2 regions of the Listeria tempestatis genome follow, and region 2 is predicted to be linked to the other one. Evidence: predicted binding sites of a transcription regulator. Region 2 holds the regulator's gene; the other holds the start of a gene.

Region 1 (7,710 bases), on a different contig from region 2:
GCATATTCCCGCTAGTGATTGAAGTTTACTGGAAAATATGGCAAGATGTAAGAAGAAATATGGAAAAGAGAGTGACGCTATGAAACGCAATTATCACGTAAAGTTTTTAAATGAAAAAGATATCGCTTTAGTGGAAGAAGTATGTAAAAAGTGTGAGGATTACTTTCAAATTGAACAAGGACGCAGGGCAAATTCTGATGATGCGCGTGCCATTTTAACAGACTTACCAGCTGGAAAAACAAAATTTGATAAATTTGTCATGGCCATTTTAGATGATCAAAATGAACCAATTGGTTTGATTGATGTTGTGGCAGATTTCCCGAAAAAAAGTGAATGGATTATCGGTTTATTACTTCTTGTGCCTGGGGCTAGATCCGCTGGCATGGGGCGTGTTTTACATCAAGTCATTCGGGAGTGGGCGATAGACGGTGGCGCAAAGTCACTTCGCATTGGTGTTTTAGATGAAAATGAAGCAGCAAAAGGTTTTTGGGAACATCTAGGTTATGCAAAACAAGAAGAGAAAACAACGCAATTTGGAGAAAAAACGCATGTAGTGGGCGTTTATACACTCCAAATTTAAGAAGGTGAAAACATGAAGGAATGGATTGAAAAGGAAATAAAACGAATTGAGCAAGAACAAAACGTGACCATTTGGTATGCAGTGGAGTCAGGTAGTCGGGCCTGGGGTTTTCCTTCCAAAGATAGCGATTTTGATGTTCGATTTTTATATACGCATCCTGAGGAATGGTATGTTTCAGTCGAGGAGAAGCGCGATGTGATTGAGTATCCAATTAATGATTTACTTGATGTGAGTGGTTGGGATTTAAAGAAAGGTTTGCAGTTGCTTCGTAAATGCAATCCGTCTTTAATGGAGTGGCTGAATTCACCGATTGTATATCGTGATTCAGGTGGGCTTGCTACTGAACTTCGAAGGCTCTATCATGAAAACATCGAATTAAAGCCGTTAATTTATCATTATTTACATATGGCGGAAGGAAATTACCGTGAATATTTGCAAGGTGAGCAAGTGAAAATTAAAAAATATTTTTATGTACTTCGTCCGCTCTTCGCATGTGGCTACATTGAAAAATATAAAGCGGCGCCACCTGTTCTTTTTGATGAAATTATGGCTGAAATTGAGATTCCTAAAACGATTCGTGAAATAACGTCTGAACTTTTGGTGCGCAAAAAAGCAGGTGATGAGCTTGATTTAGAACCGCGCCTTAATGAACTGAATACGTATATTGACGAGCAGATCAGCCATTTTAAGCAGTATGTGCAGTCAATTGATTCACTTGAACGTATAGAATATGAAAAATTAGACGCGGTCTTTAGACGTTTTGTGCGCAAAAGTTTGAGTAAATAATAAATCCCTAGTGTCGCATTTGCAACACTAGGGATTTTTATTCAAAAAACGCAGTGATTTCCTCGCGAATATTCCCGTTAAAAGTCCCGTCTTCAATGCTCTTGATCCAATTATCCAGCAAGTGAATATCTGCCTTCAAATGTTGAACAGCATTCGCAATAATTAGCGCAGTAGCAGAATTTTCTGGGTTGGCAATTTTGTCTGCTGCACGCTCATAGCTAAGTTGAAGCTCGTTTGCTACCGCATTTTTTCGTTCATTTAAATAAAACAAAAGCTTATATTTATCGGCATAATCAGCAAAAAGTAGTGCTGGATAAATGGTTTTATACGCCAAAATATCTTTTTTAAATAGTTTATAAAGCTCTTTTTCAATTTGTGCATGCCCTTTTTCCGTAATCTCATACACCGTTTTCGTCGGCGTCTTTTCATTTTTAACTACTTCAGCAATTGAAATATACTCATTTTTTAAAAGTGAGTCAAACGCATAATAAATTTTTGCATCATTAATTTGGAATAAATAATCCCAATCGTAATGCTTTAAAAAGCGCTTTACATCATAAGGATGCACATTTTTGTAATCAAGAACGCCTAGAATAACTAATTTTAAAGACAAATCCATCCCCTCCGTTTGCAAATATTATACCATTCCAGAAAGCTTAAAGGATATACTTTTGACAAAGAAAAGCAAGCATGACTATAATAAATTGGAATGAGAATATGGAAGGATGATGGAAATGACGGAACTAAATTGGGCAATCGTGGGTCCTGGCGAAATTGCGCATCAATTTGCTAGCGCCATGCAAAAAATGGGCCGCACTGTCTATGCGGTTGGGGCGCGCAAAAAGGAAAAAGGGGAGGCTTTCGCTTTAGAATACGGGATTCAAAAGGTTTATGATAACTTTGAAGCACTTTTTGCAGATGAAAAAATTGATGTTGTGTACATTGCCACACCAAATTCACATCATTTTGAATTTATGTTGCAAGCTGTAAAGGCGGGAAAACATATTCTGGTTGAAAAGGCAATTACGATAAATACGTCAGAACTTGCTGCTGTTCAAACGGTTGCGGCGGAGAAAAATTTGGTCGTTGCCGAGGCGATGACGATTTACCATATGCCGCTTTATAAAAAGTTAAAAGAAATAGTGAACTCGGGACGGCTTGGGAAGCTTAAAATGATTCAAGTATCGTTTGGTAGCGCGAAGCCGAGTGATCCAGAAAATCGTTTCTTCAATTTAGAGCTTGGTGGCGGAGCATTGTTTGATATTGGCACATATGCGCTGTCGTTTGCCCGCTTTTTTATGACCGAGAAACCAAATGAAATTCTAACGACTGTGAAAAAATATGAAACGGGAGTAGATGAACAATCTGGCATTATTTTGCGTAATGAAAAAATGGAAATGGCTGTTGTAAGTTTAACATTCCGTTCAAAAATGCCAAAACGAGGTATTGTTGCCTATGAAAATGGCTTTATTACAGTGGAAGAATATCCACGTGCTAGCCAAGCAAGTATCACATATTTAAATGGAAATCAGGAAATGGTGACGGTTGGGGATTCAAATGCAGCGCTCTCTTATGAGATTCATGATATGGAAGAAAGTATTATGAAAGGGGAGAGTAAATCTATTAGGCTAACAGAAGATGTAATTCAAATCATGACGAATGTAAAGGAACAATGGGGGCTCAAGTTTCCATTTGAGAAATAAAATAAGCGGTTGTCTATTTCTTAGACAGCCGCTTATTTTTATTGAAAGGGAGGGTTATTTTAGTCAATTAAAGCAATTTCTGATTCTTTATCAAAGAAATGAGCTTTAGACATCTCAAAAGCAAGTGTTAATGTTTCACCATTTACATGGTCCGTACGGGAATCCACACGAGCCACAAATTCATGTGAACCAACTTGGTTATGTAACATGAATTCAGCACCTGTAAGTTCAGCTACAATCGTTTTAGCTTCAAAAGCATAATCAGGGTTAGCTTCAATCATTAAAGGCTCATCATGAATATCTTCTGGACGAATCCCGAAAACGATTTCTTTATTATCATAGCCTTTTTCTTTTAAGATTTTCAATTGACCTTCTGGAACTGAAATTGTGAAATCATCGCCAATGAAATGCCCATTTTCTATCCGGCCATTAAAGAAGTTCATGGCAGGGCTACCAATAAATCCGGCTACGAACATGTTGACAGGGTGATCGTATACTTCTTTAGGTGAACCAACTTGTTGAATGACACCGTCTTTCATAATAACAATACGAGTTGCCATTGTCATTGCTTCTGTTTGGTCATGGGTAACGTAAATCATTGTCGTATCAAGTTTTTGGTGTAATTTTGTAATTTCCGCACGCATCTGTACCCGAAGTTTCGCATCTAAGTTGGAAAGTGGTTCATCCATTAGGAAAACTTTAGCATCACGAACAATGGCACGACCTAAGGCAACACGTTGTCTTTGTCCACCAGAAAGTGCACTCGGTTTACGTTTTAAATACTCAGTTAAACCTAAAATTGCAGCCGCATCCTCAACGCGAGTTTTGATTTCAGCTTTTGGCATTTTACGAAGTTTTAGACCAAACGCCATGTTATCATAAACAGTCATATGTGGGTATAAAGCATAGTTTTGGAAAACCATTGCAATGTCGCGGTCTTTTGGAGCCACATTATTCATCATTTTTCCATCGATATAAAATTCGCCTTTTGAAATTTCTTCAAGACCAGCAATCATACGAAGTGTAGTAGATTTACCACAACCAGATGGACCGACAAACACGATAAATTCCTTGTCTGCAATCTCTAAATTAAAGTCAGAAACAGCAGTCACTTTATTATCATAAATTTTATAAACACTTTGTAAAGATAATTGAGCCATTCTATTCGCCTCTTTCTTATTAACTTATATATATTGTAAATGAAACCGCTTTATAAAAACTATGGCAACTTGCACAAAAGCCGAATAAGTTTTTTGGGCATGTTGACAGAAGTTAATAAAGCAGAAAACTTTATTTTTGAAAAGGGACAAATGCCTTATTTTTGAAAAAAGGCGCTGTGATGTACTTTTGGTTGTGAAATTAAGAACTAAAGACCTATTTTCATTGAAATCTAGGAAATCGCTTTATCTGATACTTCATATTGTGTTATGATTATATTGCTGATACAATATATAGTTTTTGTGCAAATGTGAAAAAATGCGCATAAAAACAGATTGAAGATAATCGGGGGAATGAATCATGTATATGGAGCAAACTGTAGAGCAAGTTGTTATCAAACGAGACGGACGGAAAACGAGTTTTGATTTGATAAAAATTAGAAGTGCAGTACTTGCATCAATGAAGAGTATTCATGTGGAGGATGAAACTTTTTTAGATGAAATTTTAATTGAAATTGTGAATTCTTTACCAAATGAAGGGGAATTAACAATTGATGAAATTCAACTTACTGTTGAAAATGCACTAATGAAATCTACTTATCCAGATGTTGCAAGGAGCTACATAGAATATCGTCATGACCGTGATGCTGTACGAGATAATGTCACGGATATGACTAAAAGTGTTCAAAAATTACTTGAAAAAGATAAAACGGTTGTCAATGAAAATGCGAACAAAGATGCGACTGTATTTAATACACAACGAGATTTAACGGCTGGAGCGGTTGCCAAAAGCTATGCGCTAAAATATATGCTACCAACACATGTATCAAACGCTCATTTAAAAGGAGACATCCATTTTCACGATTTGGACTATAGCCCGTACCATGCGATGACGAACTGCTGTTTAATTGATATTCAAGGGATGCTAGAAAAAGGGTTTACAATTGGGAATGCGAATGTGGAAAGTCCAAAGTCGATTCAGACTGCGACCGCGCAGATTGCACAAATTATTGCGAATGTGGCAAGCTCACAATACGGTGGTTGTTCCGTTGACCGCATCGATGAAATTTTGGCGAGCTATGCAAAACGTAATTATATGAAGCATGAACAAGAAGCAGGCAAGTGGGTTGCTTCTGAAAAGCAAAAGAAATACGTTGAAGAAAAAACGCGCAAGGATATTTATGATGCGATGCAAAGCTTGGAATATGAAATCAATACATTATACACGAGTAATGGGCAGACGCCATTTGTCACACTTGGTTTTGGCCTTGGGGAAGACTGGTTCGCTCGCGAAATTCAAAAAGCGATTCTTACTGTTCGTCTGGGTGGCGTCGGTAAAGATAAACATACAGCCATTTTCCCAAAACTTGTTTTTTCATTAAAAAGAGGAACTAATTTGGAAGAAAATGACCCTAATTATGATATTAAACAACTGGCGTTACAATGTTCTGCCAAGCGTATGTATCCCGATATTATAAGTTTTGACACGCTAACAAAATTGACTGGGGATTTCAAAGTACCAATGGGCTGTCGCTCGTTCTTGCCAGCGTGGAAAAACGAAAACGGCGAGTTTGTAAATGCCGGCCGAAATAACCTTGGTGTTGTCACGCTAAATGTTCCGCGAATTGCCATTCAAAGCGGCGGCGATAAGACGAAGTTTTGGGATAGTTTCCATGCGCGCATGCAAACTGTTAAAGATGCTCTTTTATTCCGATTAAATCGTGTTAGAGAGGCACGCCCAGAAAACGCGCCGATTTTATATAAATACGGGGCATTCGGAAAGCGACTACAAGACGGCGATGCAGTTGACGAACTCTTTAATAAAGAGCGTTCCACCATTTCAATTGGCTACATTGGTCTTTATGAGGCGGCAACCGTTTTTTATGGTGGTGAGTGGGAAACGAATCCCGAAGCGAAAAACTTTACTTTGGACATCGTGAAAAGTTTGAAGGAATATGCGGATGAGTGGAAGGCTGAATACGGCTACTGGTTTAGTGTGTATTCCACACCTAGTGAAAGTTTGACCGACCGTTTCAATCGCCTAGACCGTGAGAAATATGGTGTTATTAAAGATATTACCGATAAGGAATACTATCAAAATTCATTCCATTTTGACGTGCGCAAAAAAATTACGCCTTTTGAAAAAATTGATTTTGAAAAAGAATATCCAGAGTTCTGTTCAGGTGGTTTTATTCATTACTGTGAGTATCCAAAACTTGTACACAACACTAAGGCGCTAGAGGCTGTTTGGGACTATGCATATGACCGGGTTGCATATCTCGGAACAAATACGCCGATTGATAAATGTTATGAGTGCGAATTTGAAGGTGAGTTTTCTCCAACAGAAGAAGGGTTTAAGTGCCCAGAGTGCGGAAATACTGATCCTGAGAAGGCGGACGTTGTAAAACGGACGTGTGGCTATTTGGGCAATCCGATGAAGCGTCCAATGGTTCACGGGCGTCATGTGGAAATTTCGAAGCGCGTGAAGCATTTGGAGCTTCGTGATGAATAACCCAGCGCCAAAAGAATGGCAATCTGAAAACCTGAGTCGCGGTTTTATTGCGGATTATAAGTCGTTTAATTTTGTAGACGGGGAGGGCGTCAGGTGCAGTCTTTATGTATCTGGCTGCCCTTTTCATTGTGAGGGCTGCTATAACAAAGCAGCGCAGTCCTTTCAGTATGGTGTACCTTTTTCAGAGGAGCTTTTGGAAAAAATTATCCTTGACGTTAGCCATGAGTCCGTACAAGGCCTAACGCTTCTCGGCGGGGAGCCATTTTTAAATACTGAAACATGTTTAACGGTTTGTAAAAAAATGCGCGATAAGTTCGGCAATACAAAAGATATTTGGTCGTGGACTGGCTATACGTGGGAAGAAATGATGCAGGAAACAGAAGATAAACTTGAACTGCTTTCTTATGTTGATGTGCTAGTCGACGGGCGTTTTGAACAGAGTCTATTTGACCCTAACTTAGCTTTCCGAGGATCTAGCAACCAGCGCATTATCGATGTGAAAAAATCAATGCTAAAAGGTGAAGTGGTTTTATATTAATAAAAGCTTGGTCATTTCGACCAAGCTTAAAACTACTGAAAAGCGACAATCTTCGTCGTTTGTGCTCCTACTCTAATGCTCACCATTTATCAGCAGTCTGGTTTTTACATAAAGTTTCAATTTCCATTATCTTTAAAAACGACTTGTGACGTAGGTAAATCCATCTTGTTCTTTCAATAAGCCTTGAAGATGTAAGTTTGCAAGGATTTTATCCAATGTTTTGCGCGAAACGCCACCATATTTTGATAACATTGTTTTTGTAATAAAACTAGGAATCTCAAAATAACCGTTTATTTCGGGAGCTTCCACTTTTTGACAAAAAGTTTGCAAAGTATAAATGATGCGCTTGTCAGTGGGAAGATCAAATTTCATAAGTTCAAAACAGAATGCTGAAGAATTTTCCGACACCGCATTTAATAGCCATTCCATATACT
Region 2 (7,710 bases):
CACGGCGGATAGTTGCCCCTTTTGGTAACCATAACGGCAACCCTTGTCCCACTTCAGCCGAGTTTGCAAACAAGTCCAGCTCTTTCCCGAGCTTACGATGGTCACGTTCACGAGCTTCTTCTTGCATTTTTAAAAAGTTCGCCAAGTCTGATTTGTTGAAAAAGGCAGTTCCATAAATCCGTTGAAGCATTTTATTCTTGCTATCACCGCGCCAGTATGCCCCAGCAACACTCAACAATTTGAAAATTTGGATTTTGCCAGTGGATGGTACGTGGATGCCTCGGCATAAATCGAAAAATTCACCTTGCGTATAAATTGTAACGTTTTCTTCTTCAGGGATAGCAGCGATTAATTCAATTTTATACGGGTCGTTGATAGCCTTAAAGCGTTTAATCGCCTCATCACGAGAAACAACTTCACGAGAAATAGGTAAGTTTTCACGCACAATATTTTGCATTTCTTTTTCAATCGCCGCAAATGATTCTTCACTAAGTACGCTATCTGTATCAATATCGTAATAAAAACCTGTGTCAATTGCTGGACCAACGCCGAATTTAGCATCTGGATATAAGCGTTTTACCGCTTGGGCTAAAAGGTGAGCGGAACTATGACGTAAAATACCAAGCGCATCTTCGTGGTCAGGAGTCACAATTTCAATCGCCCCGTCTTCTTCAATTGGTGTCGCTAAATCCACCAATGTGCCATTAATTTTTCCTGCTAATGCTTTCTTTTTAAGACTTGGGCTAATGGATTCTGCGATGTCGGCTGTTGAAACGCCCTTATCAAATTCTTTTACTGCGCCATCTGGAAATGAAATTTTCATGTGATCTACTCCTTTATTTAGATTACAACTAATGAATGAGAAACAACAAAAAAACTCGTCCCTATATACAAGGGACGAGTTTATATACTCGTGGTTCCACCCAAGATTTGGAATAAGATATGCTTACTTATTCCCTCTTGCCGCCTATAACGAGAGCGAATCGTCTATCTTTACTTGCTACTGCGTTCCAGATAGAAGTTCAAAGGTGGTCCAGCTTAATTTACTGTTAGGAGGTTCTCAGCTACTCCTCCGTCTCTGAAACATGCCATTAAGTGGTTGTCCTTATCATTACTTGTGATTTATTATTACTCATTATACGCACAAAGAAAATGATTTGCAAGCTTTTCTTTTTTTATTTTAATTTCTGCGGTTGGTGCCGTTCAATTCGATTTCTTTGGCTAAAAAGCGAATACGCTCCATAATTCGTCGTGCTTTCAGCTGCTCCTCCATCCCATTTTGTGAAAAAGTGAGGTGGTTTTCGAGTTGCGCCATATTGTAATTCGATGAGAAAAATGTTGGCAATTGCTCTTGCATGCGGAATTGTAAAATAGCACCTAAAACCTCGTCGCGCGTCCAGGCTGTCATCGCTTCTGCTCCAATATCGTCAAGCATTAAAATTTCAGTTTCTTTTGCGAATTGAATCTTCTCTCCTACTGTGTTGTCAGAAATGGATTGTTTAATTTCACGCATGAACTCAGGTAAGTAGACAAGCGTCGTCGAAACACCACGTAATGCAAGTTCTCGCGCAATGGCGCCAAGTAAATAGGACTTTCCTGTGCCAAAACTTCCGTGAATGTATAGCCCTTTTACAGCATTTTTATCAGCTTTAAACTCTTTCAAAAAATTAAATGCTTCAACGAGTGCATATTGACGAGCATCTTCATCCGTATAAAATTGGTCGAGAGAGGCTTCCACAATTTGTTTTGGCATATAGAGCGAACGAATTCGTCTTTCTACAGCACGCCGTTTATCTTGTTCAATTTTTTCAGGCGTCGGGTAATACGTTACCGTCATAAAATCACCGTTTAGAACAAGTTTTGGTGCATATCCAGGCATTAGCGTTTCTTTTTTTTCTTTAAAATTTTGGTCTTGCGTCATAAATTCATAGAGATTAGAAATATTTTGATTAATCATTTGTTCTGAAATATCCGCTTTATTTTCTAGCAAAAAAATACGAATGGGTTCATACGATAAAACTTTTTCCTTCACCTGTTGATATTCTTTTTCAAAGTCCCGTCCTTCAAAAAGCTGGCCTAGTGTACGTTCGATTTTATCCACTTGACTCACCTACCTTTTCAATTGTTCTTTAATTCGTTTCACTTGTTCTTCTAGTGCCGCTTTTTCTTTGTCAGACAGTTTCTTGTCTGCTGGTTTCGTCTCTTCCTTATCAAACCACTCAGGAAGCACTTCTTTTCTTTTGTTTTGGGAAAAATTACGTTTTTGTTTAGCTTTATTTTCCGGCTCGTCCTTCAAACGTTTATATTTCTCATGTTCAGAAAGTGCAAGCTCCATTGCTTCTTTTGCCGTCTTCACATTTTTGCGCTTCCAATGAGCTGCAATTGTCATCATATAGTTTTTTGAAAGCTTTCGGTCAAGACGTAAAAGAACATATTCAATAAGCACGTTCATGACGGGTTCAGGTAAGTTTTGTTGTGTCATCACTTCTTCTACAGTACGTAAATCTGTTTCAGCTGGCGTAGCCCCGTCCGCGATATCTACTAAAAGTTGGAAAGGAGTCACACGTTCAAGATAAAGTTGTAACGCTGTTTCGTCGTTCATTTCTAGCATAGGCGCCTCGTCCGTACTTTCTTTTTTCATTTGCAAAGTTGGGAGTGCGCGGTGTTCAATTTGATAGCTGTCCCGAATGATTTTCCGCAAAAGTTCACAACTAATAGAGCCGTCAGCATTTAATGCGCGATATAAAAAGTTTGCCATTTCTTTTTCTAAAGTGCCATAAATACTATTCATATTTAAAATCGTCAGTTCTACTTCTTTTGTGATGGCAGAGCGGCGAACTAAATTTGGTGATAAAACTTGATAAAATGTTTGGAAATCAAAGTTTTTAGCGTCTAGTTCAATTTCTTTTGGCCGATTTTTGGCAAATAGCTCTTCATTTTCCACTTTGATATTGGCTACTTCATTCATGTGAAACGCTTCAAAGACATCTTGAAAAGCACATGTTACTTCTTTAAAATTGGTTTCAGAAAAGGCGTCATCTGCAAAAAATTGACGTAGCCGGTTATACTGGCGCGCTCCGATTTTACTATACAAATAAATATTTAATAAGCCATCATTGAAAAATTGCGCTGGACTGAGTGGTGGCATGACTTCATAGACAAAACGGCGGTCTTCATTTTCAGTCTGCACATAGGTTTTTAAAAGTCCTAAACCTTCAAGTTTTATGCGCGCATCAAAAAAATCCTTTAAGCTTAAAGAAAGCATGTTTAGAAGTTGCGTATGCGCATGTTCTTTGCTCCACAAGCGATTCTCCTCGACTTCAGCAAGAAGCGTTTGATACACGGCAAGGCAATTTGCGCCCATAAGTGGCTGGTAAAGCATTGTTGCCACTTTTTGATCAAAACTTGTGATGACACCGTTCATTTTGACGCGATAAGCATCAACAGGTCTTAGTTCCATCCAGAATTCACTCAACAGCTATCATCCTTTTTTATTTTTATCCATCAGTTCTTTTAATTCATCAACAAACACATTTATATCTTTAAACTGGCGATATACAGAAGCAAATCGTACGTACGCAACCTCATCAAGCTTCGCAAGTTTATTCATCACTTTTTCACCGATAAGGTCAGAAGGAACCTCACTATCCCCAATATTTCGGAGTTCTCGCTCGGTTTCCGTTACAATTTCTTCTAGTTGTTCCATGCTAATAGGGCGTTTTTCACAAGCGCGGATTAAACCACGACGTACTTTTTCACGAGCAAACTCTTCGCGTGCCCCGTCTTTTTTTACGACAATAAGCGGACTTTCCTCCACTTTTTCAAATGTTGTAAAACGAAAACCACATTTCTCACATTCACGTCTTCTACGAATGGAGTTTCCATCATCAGCAGGTCTCGAATCCACAACGCGTGTACCATTATATTTGCATGTAGGACATTTCATTCATTCGTTCAACTCCTATGTCTCGCTCTTTTTTATTCATTATACCATGACTTTAGCCACTGTAAAAACTCATTCACTTGTTTTTTTGTTGCCATAAGAGAATCATTATTGTCAATCACAAAATCTGCATAGCGTTTTTTTTCATCAATTGGAATTTGGCTTTCTATCCGAACTTTAGCTTCCGCTTCTGTTAAATGATTTCGCTCCATTAAACGAGTTAGCTGTGTTTCTTCGCTCGTTGCCACAACAAGCGTAATATCGACTATATCCGTTAATTGACTCTCAAATAGGAGTGGAATATCAAACACAACCCACTTTTCTCCCTTAGAAAAAAGGACTCGTCGTTTAGCGAGCATATCGGCACGCACGAGTGGATGGACAATTTGATTTAGCAGCTCACGTTTTTTAGCGTCATTAAAAATGACTTCACCAAGTTTGTTGCGGTTAAGTGAACCGTCCGCCTGTAAAATTTCCTCTCCAAAAGTTGCTGTAATTTTTTTTAATCCCGCTGTACCAGGCATGACAACCTCACGAGCCGAAATGTCCGCATCAACAACTGGCACACCAGCTTCTTGTAACATTTTACTTACCGTAGATTTCCCTGTTGCGATGCTTCCTGTAAGTCCGATAGTCATTCCCACAATTTTTCACCTACTTTTGGCAGTTTGGGCAAAAATGTGTACCACGCCCATTTAATTTAATTTTTTCAATTTTAGTTCCGCAAATCGGACAAGGTTCACCGTCCTGACCATAAACAACTAGCTTTTCCTGATAGCGACCGAGTTGCCCTTCTGAATTTACATAAGTACGAATTGTAGAGCCGCCAAGTGCGACAGCTTCTGCCATAATCGACTTTGTCGCCTCATAAATCCGAGCGATTTCAGCATTTGTTAAAGAATTTGCTGACCGGCTTGGTAGCACTTTTGCCAAAAAACAAATTTCATCCGCATAAATATTTCCCACCCCGGCAACTGCCTTTTGGTCTAAAAGTACCGTTTTAATCGCACGTGTTGTTTTCTTTAAAGAAGCTGCAAATGAGGATTTTAAGAACTGCGTATCGAGTGGCTCAGGACCTAATTTTTGAATGGAACGCGTTTTTTCTTCACCAAATTTTTCAATTAATTCAAGCGTGCCAAATTTACGAACATCTAAAAATCTCAGTTCCGTTTGATCCGTAAAATGAAAAATGACGTGTGTATGTTTTGAAACGTCCTCTGTTTCATGCTGCAAACGAAATTTCCCTTCCATACGCAAATGTGCCAAAACAGAGCCATCTGTCAAGTCGAAAATGAGAAATTTACCGCGGCGCCTTACCGCTTCGAATTTTTGTCCCACAAGCAAGTGAATAAATTCATCCACTTCAGGCCGTACAATCATTTTTGGCACATGTACTGTCATTTGGTCGATTTTTTTCCCAATAATAAGGTTTTCTAATGTACTTCGAACATTTTCAACTTCTGGTAATTCTGGCATATTTACTCCTTACTTCGCGTCGTACCAAGTGTTTCCGAATGCTGTATCCACTTTAAGCGGCACATTTAATTCCGCAGCATTTTCCATGACATCTGGAACAATTTTTTCCAAAATCTCAATTTCATGTTCAGGTGCCTCAAAAATCAGCTCATCATGTACTTGAAGTAGTAAACGCGCTTCTAATTTCTCTTTTTCTAGACGCTCTTGCATTAAAATCATCGCTTTTTTAATAATATCAGCAGCACTACCTTGAATAGGCGTATTCATTGCCGTCCTTTCAGCAAAACTGCGAACATTAAAGTTGCGACTTATAATTTCAGGAATATAACGTCTGCGATGTAAAATCGTTTCTACATAGCCTTTTTCTTTCGCAAAACGTACAATCGTATGCATATATTCTTGAACATCTGGGTAGCTCTCAAAATAACGATCAATAAAATCTTTTGCTTCCTTACGTGTAATCCCAAGGTTTTGTGATAGCCCGTAGTCACTAATCCCGTAAACAATCCCGAAATTTACCGCCTTCGCTTGTCTGCGCATAAGCGAGTCCACTTCGCCTTCACTTACATGAAAAACATCCATCGCCGTTTTCGTATGAATATCATAGTCATGCCTAAACGCATAAATTAAGTTCTCATCACCTGAAATATGCGCCAAAACACGAAGCTCTACTTGCGAATAATCGGCCGAAAAAATCTTCCAACCATCGACACTCGGTACAAATGCCTGACGAATTTTTCGCCCTTCCTCCAGACGAATTGGAATATTTTGTAGATTCGGATCCACAGAACTTAGTCGACCCGTTTGGGCTAAAGTCTGATTAAAACGCGTGTGTACTTTTTGTGTGTCCTTATCGATCACTTTTAGTAAGCCTTCAATATAAGTGGATTGAATTTTTCCAAGCTGGCGATAAACTAAAATGTCATCGATAATCGCATGGCTACCAGATAAAGCTTCCAAAACATCCGCAGCGGTTGAATAGCCCGTTTTTGTTTTCTTAATAACAGGTAAATTGAGCTTCTCAAATAAAACAACGCCAAGCTGTTTCGGTGAGTTAATATTAAATTCATATCCTGCAAGCGAATGAATCGATTTTTCAAGCGTTTCAATACGTTCAGACAGTTCGGTTTTCATCTCAAGTAAACGATTTGAATCTACACGAACACCTTGCATTTCCATATCCGCTAGTACAATCGAAAGTGGCAATTCAAGCTCCTTCATCAGCTCTAATTGCTCATTATTTTCGAGCTCACGAATAAGTGGCTTCTCAAGCTCAAATGTTGCAACCGCCTTATAAGCCAAATGTTTAGCCACAATTTCCTCATCAGGAATCGCCCGTTTCGCACCTTTTCCGTAAACAGCTTCATCCGTTTGAACATTTTCATAATCATGACGAACCACAACACTCGAAAAATCATCAATTGTGTCCGATGGATTAAGCAAATACGAAGCAAGCATAATATCAAACGTTAAACCCTCCGAGATAATCCCAAGACGGCTTGCTGCTACCTTTGTTTTTTTTGCATCATAGACAATCTTTTGACTTTTTTTAGAAGAAAGAAAGTTTTTAAACGCATCACTCGCTTTAGCAGTCTTTTCGTTAAAGAAAAAGGTTCCTTTGGTCGAATGAACAGCAAAACCAACAAAACGAGCTGTGTGATAATTTTCATTTTCTAGCTCAATATACAGCGCCGTTTTGTCCGCATAATGCGCACTCGTAAACTCAGTTATCGTTTCGAATTCAATAGCTGCAAGTGGCTGTTTTTCGGTAGTTGCATCATCAAAATTTTTCAAAATCGTTTTAAAATCCATTTCCTTTAAAAATGGAATCACTTTTTCAGTTTGAAATCCAGCATATTTCGTATCTGCAAGAGATGTTTCAATTGGTGAATCGGTATTGATTGTTGCTAATTCCTTACTTAAAATGGCCATTTCCTTATTATCTATCACTTTTTCTTTCAGCTTTTTGCCAGAAATTTCATCTGCGCGCTCTAAAACACCTTCGACAGTCCCGCCAAATTCATGCAACAACTTAAGCGCCGTTTTTTCCCCAACGCCTGGAATCCCAGGAATATTATCCGAAGAATCTCCCATTAAACCTTTCATATCAATGATTTGTGCGGGGGTAAGACCGTATTTTTCTTGAAGTGTTTCAGGCGTATTTTTTTCCATATCTGTAATGCCTTTTTTAGTAATATAAACTGTCACTTTTTCGCTTGCCAATTGAGTTAAATCACGGTCACCTGTGATGATGACCGTTTCAATATTTTCACTTTCTGCTTTTTTAGCAA

What was found. Region 2 encodes NrdR, which represses ribonucleotide reductase genes. Its sites were predicted from a motif close to AACACNATATATNGTGTT; they were not measured.
Region 1: the regulator NrdR is predicted to act here: its motif matches at 4,511-4,528, upstream of nrdD (anaerobic ribonucleoside-triphosphate reductase).

The regions. Positions count from the first base shown of each region.
Region 1 covers NZ_CAUYTK010000011.1:75,151-82,860, reverse strand. The annotation lists gene R8923_RS12085 (GNAT family N-acetyltransferase) at 80-580, shown strand; gene R8923_RS12080 (nucleotidyltransferase domain-containing protein) at 593-1,366, shown strand; gene R8923_RS12075 (PadR family transcriptional regulator) at 1,404-1,979, opposite strand; gene R8923_RS12070 (Gfo/Idh/MocA family protein) at 2,101-3,069, shown strand; gene R8923_RS12065 (ABC transporter ATP-binding protein) at 3,129-4,229, opposite strand; gene nrdD (anaerobic ribonucleoside-triphosphate reductase) at 4,588-6,738, shown strand; gene nrdG (anaerobic ribonucleoside-triphosphate reductase activating protein) at 6,731-7,276, shown strand; gene R8923_RS12050 (cyclic nucleotide-binding domain-containing protein) at 7,409-7,710, opposite strand, start outside.
Region 2 covers NZ_CAUYTK010000001.1:379,954-387,663, forward strand. The annotation lists gene thrS (threonine--tRNA ligase) at 1-823, opposite strand, end outside; T-box leader at 891-1,121, opposite strand; gene dnaI (primosomal protein DnaI) at 1,181-2,101, opposite strand; gene R8923_RS02060 (replication initiation and membrane attachment family protein) at 2,111-3,475, opposite strand; gene nrdR (transcriptional regulator NrdR) at 3,482-3,946, opposite strand; gene coaE (dephospho-CoA kinase) at 3,979-4,587, opposite strand; gene mutM (DNA-formamidopyrimidine glycosylase) at 4,598-5,419, opposite strand; gene polA (DNA polymerase I) at 5,429-7,710, opposite strand, start outside.